DNA from 2 places in the Thioalkalivibrio sp. ALJ1 genome. Region 2 is predicted to be linked to the other one. Evidence: predicted binding sites of a transcription regulator. Region 2 holds the regulator's gene; the other holds the start of a gene.
The links. Region 2 encodes FNR, which switches genes on or off when oxygen is low (the NO sensors DNR and NnrR bind a similar motif). Its sites were predicted from a motif close to TTGATNTANATCAA; they were not measured.
Positions count from the first base shown of each region.

Region 1: the regulator FNR is predicted to act here: its motif matches at 4,483-4,496, upstream of hemN (oxygen-independent coproporphyrinogen III oxidase).

Region 1 covers NZ_JQIW01000003.1:229,865-236,052, forward strand. The annotation lists gene F462_RS01055 (YgiQ family radical SAM protein) at 1-1,385, shown strand, start outside; gene F462_RS01060 (SDR family NAD(P)-dependent oxidoreductase) at 1,398-2,186, opposite strand; gene hpnE (hydroxysqualene dehydroxylase HpnE) at 2,183-3,529, opposite strand; gene hpnD (presqualene diphosphate synthase HpnD) at 3,531-4,394, opposite strand; gene hemN (oxygen-independent coproporphyrinogen III oxidase) at 4,574-5,962, shown strand; gene hpnC (squalene synthase HpnC) at 5,990-6,188, opposite strand, start outside.
Region 2 covers NZ_JQIW01000004.1:148,838-155,025, reverse strand. The annotation lists gene F462_RS02115 (TonB-dependent receptor domain-containing protein) at 1-66, opposite strand, end outside; cobalamin riboswitch at 206-446, opposite strand; gene F462_RS02110 (hypothetical protein) at 507-2,411, opposite strand; gene F462_RS02105 (SAM-dependent methyltransferase) at 2,522-3,760, opposite strand; gene fnr (fumarate/nitrate reduction transcriptional regulator Fnr) at 4,023-4,754, shown strand; gene F462_RS02095 (DUF2390 domain-containing protein) at 4,747-5,253, shown strand; gene F462_RS02090 (DUF2058 domain-containing protein) at 5,625-6,188, shown strand, end outside.

The DNA.
Region 1 (6,188 bases), on a different contig from region 2:
TGTACGCACATGCCTCGCGGGTACTGCATCTGGAGACCAACCCGGGCAATGCCCGTGCGATCGTGCAGCGCCACGGCGACAAGGAAGTCTGGCTGAATCCGCCGCCTATCCCGCTCTCCACACCGGAGATGGACGCCGTGTTCGACCTGCCGTACGCACGGGCCCCGCATCCGTCCTATGGCGATGCGCGCATCCCGGCGTGGGAGATGATCCGGTTCTCGGTCAACATCATGCGCGGCTGCTTTGGCGGTTGTACCTTCTGCTCCATTACCGAGCACGAGGGACGGATCATCCAGAGTCGTTCCGAGGACAGCGTGCTGCGCGAGATCGAGGAGATCCGCGACAAGGTCGACGGTTTTACCGGCGTGATCTCGGATCTGGGTGGACCGACGGCCAACATGTACCGCCTGGCCTGCAAGGACCCAAAGATCGAGCACAGCTGCCGGAGACTGTCCTGCGTGTATCCGGGGATCTGCAGCAACCTGGATACGGATCATGCGCCGCTGATCCGTCTTTACCGCAAGGCGCGGGCTTTACCGGGGATCAAGAAGGTCCTGATCGCCTCGGGCCTACGCTATGACCTGGCGATCGAGTCACCGGAATACGTGAAGGAACTGGTGACCCACCATGTCGGTGGTTACCTGAAGATTGCGCCGGAACATACAGAATCTGGACCGCTTTCCAGGATGATGAAGCCGGGCATGGGCACCTATGACCGGTTCAAGGCCATGTTCGAGAAATACTCGAAGGCGGCCGGAAAAGAGCAGTACCTGATCCCGTATTTCATTGCGGCCCACCCGGGCACGACCGACAAGGACATGCTGGAGCTGGCGCTGTGGCTCAAGCGGAACGATTTCCGTGCCGATCAGGTGCAGGCGTTCCTGCCGAGCCCGATGGCGCTGGCGACTGCGATGTGGCACTCCGGGCGGGATCCGCTACGCGGCATTCGGCGCAAGGTCAGCGAGCGGGTACCCGTGGCGCGAGGGGTGCGTGCACGGCGTTTGCACAAGGCCTTTCTGCGCTACCACGATCCAAATAACTGGCCGCTCCTGCGGGATGCGCTGCAACGTATGGGCCGCGCGGACTTGATCGGAAACGGCAAGCACCACCTGGTTCCGACCTGGCAACCGGCTGGAACCGGGCAGAGTGCGGCGCGTCCGGCGGCGGGCGGGCGTATCACGCGTGGCGGCAAGGCCCTGAAAAAGCGTGGCCAGACCTTCCAGACGCAGCACAGCGGTGTCGAGGCCGCGGCGCGTCCAGGAGGCAAGCCAGTGTCCTCTGGCAAGTCCGCCGCGCCGGCGGCCGGCCGCACAGCCGGGAAGCCTCGTGCGGCCAGTGGCAAGCGGCCCAAGGGTCGCCCGGCCGGGAAACGGCCGCGCGTCTGAGGTCGAATCGGCTCAGGCCTTCCCGTCGGGTACCGGGGCGAACTCTTCCAGGCTGATGTTCTCGCCCGTGGTGGTGCGGTCCCCCGGGTCCAGGAAGTACAGGTAGGGACCCACTACTTCGTCCGGGGCGGGCAGGAGTTCGGCATTCTCGCCAGGGTAATGCCCGGCGCGGAAGCGGGTACGAACCGGACCGGTATCCACACCGTTGACATGCAGGAAGCGGGGCTCGTTGCGGTGTTCATTGGACAGGATGTCGATCAGCGCATCCTGCGCGGCCTTGGCCATGCCGAAGGCGCCCCAGAAGGCCTTGCGCGCATTCTGGGTCGAGATCACGATGCTGCCGATGGGGCTTTCTTCCAGTAGCGGAAGGACGGCCTGCATCAGGAAGAACGGGCCGTGCAGGTTGCTGTTGATGACCTTGAACCAGAGTTCCGGGTCGTAGTTTTTCATTGGCATCAGTGTGCCGGCCCATCCGGCGTTCAATACCACTCCATCCAGCCGCCCCAGGGACTCGCGGATATTCTCGGCCAGGTCACCATAGTCCTTGACCGTGGCGCCTTCGAGATTCAGCGGGTAGATCGCCGGTTGGGGATGGCCCGCCTGTTCGATGGCGTCGTAGACCTGTTCCAGCCCCTTGATGTCCTTGTCCAGAAGGACCACGGTCGCGCCGGCCGCTGCGCTGGCTTCGGCGACTGCGCGGCCAATACCGTCGGCGGCACCCGTGACGAGAATGACACGTTGGTCGAATGCGCCGGGTTCGGGTCGGTAATCCATCAGGCGGGGGATATTGAGGTCGGTCAAGGATGTTCCTCCAGGAGCAGGTGTGCCGATTCTAGTCCAGATTGTACGGCCGCTTCGAGGGTGGACGGCAGGGAATGGGTCAGGTAATCGCCTGCCAGAAAGCAGCCTGGCCACGGCGTTTGGGGTGGGGGCCGTTGTGGGTCGAGCTCGGTTCGCGCATTGATCGTGGCGCGGCGCTCGCAAACCGTAAGCCCCGTTTCGGGGGGGCCCAATTCGGGGAATGTCGCCGCCAACGAGCGGGAGACGGTGCGCCATCGTTCCACGGCCGTCAACGGTTCCAGGTCGTCGGCGGCCGAGATCACGACCGCCAGCCAGTGCGGCGCGCCTGCCACGTGTCGCGGGATCAGCCATTGCCCGTGCTGGTCGAGTAAACCCTGCAGTGGGGGGCGGCCGCGCAAGGGTTGGGCGTAGCGCAGGTAGACCGTGCAAATACTGCAGGCGCCCATTGCTGCGAGGCCCTGGTGCGTAGTGTCCCAGGCGGAATGTCGAGGGAGAAGCTTGGCGGTGGCAACGGGGGATGTGGCGAGGATGACGCCCGCCGCCGGGAGGGTCTCGCCGCGCCGGTCACGCAGCTGAAACGCGCCCGTGGCGCAACCAGGCTTGTGTTCCAGGCCTGTGATGCGGCGTCCCAGATCAACGCGGGCGCCACGTTCGCGGAGTTCGTGGAGGGCGGGCTCCGGGAAGAGTTCGCCCAGTGGGCGGGCCGGGATTAGCAGCTGGGCATTTTTGGGCCCGTGATTGAGCGCGAGGCGCAATACGTTCTGGAAGATACGCGCGGAGGCTTCCCGCGTCGGCGTGTTCATGATCGCGAGGCAGAGGGGGTCCCACAGGGACTTGATCAGCGTGTCAGGTTGATGCCATCCGCGCAGCCATTCCAGAACGGGCCGATCCTGGCGCAGTGGACGGTGCAACATGCCGGAGGCGCCGATCAGGGCCCATAGGCGGGTGCTCAGCGCGGTATCGGACAGGGCCCGGTATAGCGCCGTGGCCAGTGCAGGGAGGCGCGGCGAATTCGGTTCCAGTACCAATGCGGGCGTTCCCGAGGCGCCGGTAGAGGAAAACATCCTTAGGCCAAAAGGGACGGCATGAAAGCAGGTGTCCGGGTCGAGGCCGACGCCGCGGATCTGTGCCAGGGTTTCCTGGCAGGCCCCAACGAGGATGTGCTGGCCGTTGTCGAGTTCGGTCCCGTGGAGCGTGAGGCTGCGGGCTCGGCCACCCGGCGTCTCCCCGGCTTCGATGAGGTGCACAGATCGGCCTGCGCGCGCAAGGGTCAGGGCTGCCGTCAGGCCGGCCCATCCCGCGCCTACAATCACGACGGGCGCCGCGCTAGGGCGGGTGGGCATGTTATCCCGCCGCGCGGCGGCGCTGTTCACGCTTGAGACGCCGAGCCGTGCGCCAGGCGATCCACAGCTTGCGGATGGGCGTAAGGCGAACGCGGTGTTCCAGCACGCGATAGCCGTCGTCCTCGATCTCGTCAAGCAGGGTGCGGTAAATGGCGGCCATGATCAGTCCGGGACGTTGCGCGTAGCGGTCGGCGTCGGGGAGGTGTTCCTCGGCCCGGTCGTAGTAGCGCCGTGCGCGTTCGGCTTGTTGCGCGAACAGGGCTCGGTGGCGATCGTCGGTAATGTTGACCTGAAACTCTTCCGGTTTGATCCCGTGCTTGTGCAGTTCGTCCATCGGGATGTACACGCGACCGCGCATCGCGTCTTCGTGGACATCCCTAAGGATGTTGGTGAGCTGCAAGGCCATACCGAGGTCGTGTGCGTACTTCAGGGTATGCCGGTCGGAGTAGCCAAAGATGTGGGCGGACAGAATGCCCACGACACTCGCCGCGCGATAGCAATATAGCGATAGCGTGGTGAAATCCGGATAGCTGTCGTAGTCGAGATCCATCTGCATGCCATCGATGATCTCGTCGAAGTATTCGCGGCCCAGATCAAACGCGGCGACATGCGGTTGCAGCGCCTGGCTGATGGGGTGGCGCGGCTCACCTTCAAACAGGCGCTCGATCTCTTCGCGCCACCACTGCAGCTTCGTGCGCGCGATGCTCTCTTCGCTGACCTCGTCGACGATGTCGTCTACCTCCCGACAGAACGCGTAAAGCGCCGTAATCGCACGGCGGCGGTCGGGTTCCAGAAAGCGGAAGGCGTAGTAGAAGCTGGAGCCGCTTTGCGCGGCCTTCTCCTCGCAGTATTCGTCGGGGGACATGCGCTCTCGCGTGGCGGGTTTCACACAGGGAGAGGAAGGCTAGCACAAGCGGTGTGGCCGGCGGGAGCCGGCGCGGAACGCGGGATTGTTGACCTGCATCAAGGGGGCCGGTGCGGGGCCGTTCTAGCCTGTGCAACGAGGCTGCCAATGTGCGGCGCAAAGGGCGTAGGAGCTTCACGATGGAACAAGGCCTGGTATTTGATCCCGAGATCCTGAGTCGCTACGACGTGAGCGGCCCGCGCTATACGTCCTACCCGACGGCGCCACAGTTCCACGAGCGCTTCGATGACCGCGCCTATGCCGAGGCGGCCCAGGCGACAAACGCCTCGGGATCCACCCGGCCGCTATCGCTCTACCTCCATGTGCCATTTTGCGACACGGTCTGCTTCTACTGTGCCTGCAACAAGGTGATCACGGGAAATTACCAACGGGCGCAGCGTTATCTGCAGTATCTAGAACGCGAGGCCGAACTTCAGGGCGAGTTGTTCTCCACCGACCGCAAGGTGGGGCAACTACACTTTGGGGGTGGCACGCCAACCTATCTTGGGGACGAGGATCTGCGTCTCGTGATGGCCACACTGGGGCGCCACTTTCAGCTCGATACCAGTGATGACCGCGAATTCTCCATCGAGATCGACCCGCGCGCCATCCGGCCGGGGACCATACCGCTACTGGGCGAGCTGGGCTTCAATCGCATCAGCCTCGGGGTCCAGGATTTCGATCCCAACGTGCAGCGCGCGGTCAATCGCATCCAGCCCTTCGAGGTGACCGCCCGGGCGGTGGAACAGGCACGGGCCAATGGCTTCTCCTCTACCAATTTCGACCTGATCTACGGGCTTCCGCTACAGACCGTGGAGACCTACAGCGCCACCCTGGAGCGTGCCCTGGAGCTACGCCCGGAGCGTCTGGCGATCTACAACTACGCGCACCTGCCGGAGCTGTTCAAGACCCAGCGCCAGATCCGCGATGCCGACCTGCCGGATGCCGCCGAGAAGCTGGCGATACTGGAAACCACCATTCGGCGACTGACCGATGCCGGCTACGTGTACATCGGCATGGATCACTTTGCCCTCCCCGATGACGAGCTGGCGCAGGCGCAACGGGCCGGAACCTTGCAGCGTAATTTTCAGGGCTATTCCACGCGGGCCAAGTACGACCTGGTCGCGCTGGGCCCAACAGCCATCGGCAAGGTGGGGAACACCTATAGCCAGAACTTGCGGGACATGGAGGCCTACTACGGTAGGCTGGATGCAGGACACCTGCCGGTGTTTCGTGGCATCGAACTGAGCGCGGACGACCGTTTGCGCCGAGACGTGATTAGCGAGCTGATGTGCCACTCGCGCATCGACTACGCCTCCATCGAGGCGCGCCACGGAACTGTGTTTACCGAGGTGTTCGCGGATGCCCTGGAGCGCTTGAGTGGCATGGAGGCGGACGGGCTGGTGCGGATTGGGTCGGATCGCCTGGATGTACTGCCACGCGGGCGACTGCTCCTGCGCAATGTTGCGATGAGCTTCGATGCCTACCTCGACGCGGAGGCCGCGCAGCGCTATAGCAAGGTGGTTTAGAGGGCCACGCTGATTGCGTCAGTGTCTCTATCGGCGGCGGGGGCGCAGGCTGTGACGCAGGATGATCCAGGCGTCCCGGGTGCGCAGGCGGGGGCGGGCGAAGACATCCTCCTGCTGTCGCAGGCGCCAGAGCACCCGGGCGCCGCCGTTGATGATGGCGCGGATCTCCAGCCCCATCCGCCCGCGCAGCATGCCGCCCAGCGGTGCTCCGGCGCGTAGCAGCCGG
Region 2 (6,188 bases):
CGGCGTCTCGGCCAGAACCGGGGTGGTGGCCAGCAGGATGGCCGCGGAAAGTGCTGTGCGTTTCATGTCGTCCGTGTCTCCCGGCGAGCCGCCCGCACGCCGTTGATTCGTCGGGATCGCGGGACACGGGAATACGAGACACGAGGGGGACGACACCGAGAGCAAGGCCACCGGGATCATTATCCGCCTCGCATGCCCTCCGCATGCCGCGCGATCATTCCCTGGCCGGTCTCCGGGCTGACGAGCGTTCCGGTGCGGCGCCTTCCCGAGCACAGGGCTCAGTGGCATTTGCCGCGACCATCAGAGGCCCAGAGGCCTCTCGCTCGATCACCGTTGCGGGGGCAGCGTCGGATTCACCCCTCACCTGCGACGAGGCGGGTTCACCGAACTTCCCGTTTAACCCGCCGAGCCAACGTCGGTCGGGCACCAAGGAACGCCGCGAAGACTACACACTTGGGTGCAAAATTACCAGTTACTGAAATGCCAGGCCGTCCTCGATATCGCAATCAACGCCGCCGACGTTCCTCGGCGTTGAGATAGCGGGCACCCCGCTTGACCAGTCGGCCCCAGTCCTTGTCCTGCAACATGGCGTCGAACTCCGGGGAACGCTCGGCTCGCAACGCAATCGGTTGTGACGTCGACTCGTCGTCCGAGTGCGTGGCCAGCATATCCATACGTTCACGGTTCGCCCCATAGCGGGATACCAGGAAGTCGCGCATGGAATCGCTCAGTGGCAGGTGATAGATGCGAGTCAGCCGCATAGCCAGCCATTCGGCCATACGGCCCAGATCCTGGCGTACCTTCCGGACCATGGCAGACCCCAGACCGGCCTTCGCGTCGGCGCTCATCCCGACATAAAGCCCCCCGAGGTAAGCGGCAGGATTGGCGTAGATGGCGCGCTGGATGCTGGGATTGGTCAGGTCGACCAGCGGCTCAAGGATCAGCGCCAGCTGGATGCCGAGACGCTTGGCAGTTTCCGCGTCCAGCACAGACCCGCCCAGGTAAAAAAGCTCCCCCTGACGCTCGATCTTCAGTTCGCTGAGATAGTTGCAAAAGGCATTCGCCAGCTTGAGCTTCTGGTCATCGCTTAATTCGATCAGCTCTTCGCTGACCCGAATACCGCGCACGCTGCGCTTGAACCAACCCTTCGCGCCCTTCTTCTCGACCTGTGCGCGCCGCAGAGCCTCCCAGCGCCCCACTGCATTCGTATAACGGCTTTGAGCCTGCATCAGCTGGTCACGCGCCTCGCGCAGATCCTCCACCCGCCGCAGGGCAAGACCCAGCAACTGACCCTCGGGCGAATGTTCCTCTGGTTCGAGGTCCTCAAGCCGCTGCAGCGCTTCGAGCACCTGCCGCCCCAGACTCACCACCGGCTCTCGCAAGGCTTGAGGTTCCAGGCCGGATGCCTCGCTCTGTGCCAGCAGCATGCCCAGGGAACGAAGGCGGCTAACGACTCCCGCCTGTGCCACCCGAAAGCGGTTGCCCTGCGATTCCAGGCGATCCAGCGCCGCGCCCAGCTGCCAGCCCCCGGACCACTCGAAACTCAGGCGTTTGATCTGGCGGCCGTTGACCAGCTCGAAGGCAAGCACGAAGATCGCCTGCACGTCCTCCAGGGTGCAACGCACGAGGTCGTCCGAATCCGCCGCCGAAAACAGCCGATCGAGGAATTGATCGACTCGACGCACCCCGTCTTCCTGGGTCGGTGCCAAGCCACGCAGGCGGGCACGCAGCAGCTCGGCCACCTCGGGTGCCTCGTGATGCAGCTTCTCCAGGGCCGCGAGCCGGGAATCCTCGGTGGCATCCACAAGATCGCCTACCCGTGAGCGCAGGCCCAGGCGGCGATAGATCTCGATCTGCTCCGCGGCGGCCGCCAGACTGGCGTCGCCGGTCATCTCGCGCACCGCGACCGCGACCGCTTCCGGCGAGATGTCCACCTCGTGCAGCAGGACCTCGGCCGACTTGCGCCGGCGCATGTCCGGGGCCAGCTCGCTCATCGCCAGATCGCGGGTCACAAACAGTAGGTCCGGCAAGAGATCGATGGTGTTGCGCAGCTGGTCGCGCGACTGTTCCTGGCGTTTGCCACGGGTGGCATCCGCCACAAAACGCGCGACTAGGCCGATCACCCCGAACAACAGGGTATAAACAGCGAAGAAAATGAAGTTCTGCGCGGGTGCGGCGTGTCCGAAGCCGAGGAAGTACCCCCCCTGCATCGCCAGGAAGGTGACCGGGCCTGCAGCCCACAGCAGCTGGAGGAAATTCAGCGACCAAGGCACTCGCCGGGCACTGGCCGCCACTTCGGTGATTCGGCTGCGGCCGGCCGCCTCGATCAGGACGTGCTCCTGCGAAGGTCCGGTCGCCTCCGGGGCGGATTGGGCTTGCGTATCCCTGCGTTTGCGAATCCGACCGAACACCCGCCCCTGCTCCAGAACGTGTCACCGTACCCGGCATGGGCACCTACGTGCCCCTAGTGTAGGGAAAGCTGGCGCCGTTCGCCCGGAATTGGGGCCAATGCCCGCTACGATCAGGCGGCGTCACTACGCCCGGTCTGAGCATCACCGGGCGGGGTCGAAGTCACCGGTTCGGGGTCGTCGCGGTAGAGGTAATCCCGGGTCAATGGAACGGCGTCCTGCTGCTTGGCCATCTGTAGATGAAAGACGACCTGGCCCCACCAGCGGAAGGTACCCTCACAGCTCGCCAGGTAAAACTCCCACATGCGGCAGAAGCGCTCGTCGAAACGCCCCACCGCCTCGGAGCGGGCCTTCTGGAAGCGCCGATACCATTCGCCCAGGGTCTCGGCGTAGTGCAGGCGCCAGTATTCGATATCCGTGGTGTATAGCGGTGTGGGTTCCAACGCGGCCATCACCTCGGACAGGGCCGGCGTATATCCACCAGGGAAGATGTACTTGCTCAGCCAGGGATTGGACGTAGCCGGCGGCTCCTGGCGCCCGATCGTGTGCAGTACCGCAATGCCTTCGGGCTTCAGCAAGTCGTGCACGCGCTGGAAGAACGTCCCGTAGTTGGGTGTCCCCACGTGTTCGAACATACCAACACTCACAATGCGATCGTACTGGTCATCGTGTTCGCGGTAGTCCTGATAGAGGAAGCGCACTCGATCCTCCAGCCCGCGCCGCTTGGCCTCCTCGCGGGCAACGCGCAGCTGCTCTTTCGATAGCGTCACGCCATCCACCTGGACATCGGCGTGCTCCGCCAGATGAAAAGCCAGAGCACCCCAGCCACAGCCAATATCCAGCACGCGCATGCCCGGCTCCAACATGAGCTTCCTGCGCAGCATGGCGGACTTGGCCTGCTGGGCCTCCTCCAGGGTCATATCGGGCCGTTCGAAATAGGCACAGCTGTAGAACATGCCCTCGTCCAGAAACTGGCGATAAAGCCATTCATCGACGTCATAATGATGGGCGATGTTCTGGTAGCAGCGCGCCACCTTGTTGCCTTGCTCAATCAAGGCCCGCAGCATCCGCACCGCGGGATTGACGCGTTGCCTGAACATGGGCGCGAAATTGCGCATAGTGGCGTCCAGGAAGACCTGTAGACCCTCCGGCCCCGGAGACCACAAACCATTCATGTAGGTCTCACCAAGCTGGAAGCCGGGGTCGCGTGCAATCTTGCGCAGGGCAACGGCATCGTGCAGCACCATCGAAACCTCGGGGGCCCCGCTACCGAACCGCTGCTCGCGACCGTCCGGGTACCGCAGCACGAAGGTGCCATAGCGAATGTACTGTTCCAGCAACCTCTCGATCATCTCCACCCCTGTCCTTGTTCAGCTGGCTGCGACACCCTCCTGATCGTGCGCTGCTCGTTGGATCATCTGGATCATCTCTGTTTGGACTCAGTCTAAGTATAGGATCGCTGGGATGTCCATGCCCGCCTTCCAAGGCGCCGAGGAGCCGACCTGCCCCAAGAATACTCACACTCTCAACAGGGACAGTAGCGCATTTCAGGCCCGGATGGCACGCCTCGAAAATCGCTTCCCCAAACGCCGGGAAAACGGCTACCCTGAAGGTATGACGCTTCGACCCACGCACGCCTGCCAGCACTGCACCCTGCGCCAACTGTGCCTCCCCATGGGCCTGCCGCAGGAAGAACTCTGGCAGCTCGACGAGATCGTCCAGCAACGCCGCCCCATCGCCAAGGGTTCCGCGCTATTCAGTATGGGCGCGAAGTTCGACACCCTGTTCGCAGTTCGCACCGGCGCCCTGAAGACCGTACTGATCGCCAACGACGGGACGGAACAGATCACCGGCTTTGCCCTGGCGGGCGATCTCCTGGGGCTGGACGCGATTCATTCCGGCAAGCACCCGGTCAGCGCACTAGCCCTGGAATCCACCAGCGTGTGCGCCGTTCCGTATACCCATGTAGACGATCTTGCCGGGCGCCTGCCGACCTTTCGCCAACACATGATGGGCGTGATGAGTCAGGAACTGTCGCAGGACGAAAGCCTGCATGCCCTGCTCGGCCAGCGCAGCGCCGAGCAGCGCCTGGCCACCTTCCTGATCACCCTCTCCGAGCGGCATCGCGCCAGGGGCTTGGCGCCGGACCACTTCTATCTGCCAATGTCCCGGGCGGACATCGCCAATCACCTGGGGCTGACCCAGGAGACGATCAGCCGCCTGTTCACCCAGTTACGCAACCAGGGTGTGATCAACCTGCATACCCGCGATCTCCAGATCCTGGAACCCGACACTCTGCGCAACACCGCCGGCGTCACCCTCACCTCCGCCGCGAGCAGTGCCTGACACGGACTCGCCGGCAGGCGACTTCGCCCGCTTCTGGCAGTACGCCAACCGCGTCTGGAACCATCCGGCCGCCCGCGACCGGCTGCTGCACTGGCAGGACACGTTCGGGGTCGACGTGATGCTGCTCCTCTACGCGCTCTGGTTTCCGGCCCTCCTTGCACCCGGCCACTGGCATCAGCTCCAGGCCGAAGCCCGCACTTGGCAGGACTCGCGAACCCAACGCATTCGGGCCCTGCGCCGCCGCCTGCGAACACCGGAACGCACTTCCCTTTATCGCGCAGTGCTCGATCTCGAGCTGCGCTGCGAACACCTGGAAGGCCAGCTGCTCCACGCCCGCGCCCGGCGGATCCCGCATATCACGGCATTCCCTATCGACCACCGGGAACGCCTGGACCGGCTGTTTCCCGAGGTCCCCAAGGACGAACGTAAGGCCCTGCTGGGGACGCTGCAGGCCGCGGCGAATAACTTCGGGCCCGGCACCACGGATCGCACCCCTTAGGGAAACACTGATTAATGTACGCGCTCGCGTAGGTACCCCAGGTTTTCCTAGACAAGGCGCGTCGCGTAGTGGGTAGTGGTTCTACCCGTAAGCGGCGCAACGCAGGATCGGGGAACCTGGGGTACCAACCCCGCAAGCCATTGAAAGCAGAGGCTCGGCCGCCCGTTGTTGTCGAAAACGGGCATGCGCACAGCGTTGCGGCTCCTTTGTGCAGAATGACTGCACGGCAGTCACCGCGCCTTGTTCGCACGCAAAAGCGACTCGAGCGCGAGCGTGTACATTAGTCAGTGTTTCCTTAGGAAACACTGACTGCACGAAGGGCCGCATTCCAGCTATGCTCCCCGGCACATTGACCGAATACGGCAGGATTCATGTCCGACGATCTGCGCAGCCAGCTCCTGAAGACGGGGCTGGTGGACGAAAAACAGGTTCGCAAGGCCAAGACGCAAAAGCACAAGGCCCAGAAGGGGAACCAGAAGAAAAAGAAGGACCGTCAGGCACCGGAGCCCGGCGTGGCCGAGACGCGCAAGGCCGAGCAGGCCGAGCGTTCGCGGCAGAAGAATCGCGAGCAACAGGAACGCGCCGAGCGCCGGGCGCGTCATGCGCAGATCCGTGAACTGGTCAGCAAGCATCTGGCGCCCATCCCGACCGGCGATGCAGCCCTGGACTATCACTTTCAGCAGGCTGGGCAGATCCGCCACATCCCCGTGACGGCCGACTTGCAAACACGCCTGATCGACGGCCGCGCCGCGATCGCAGGACTCGAGATCCGCCCGGAGAAGGGATTCCGCGTGATTCCGCGTGATATTGCCGATCGGATCCGCGAACGCGACCCGGAGTGGCCTCTGGTGATCCCGGCAGAGGGCGACACGGGTGGCTCGGAACCGGACCCGGATGATCCGTACAAGGACTACGTCGTCCCCGACGACCTCATG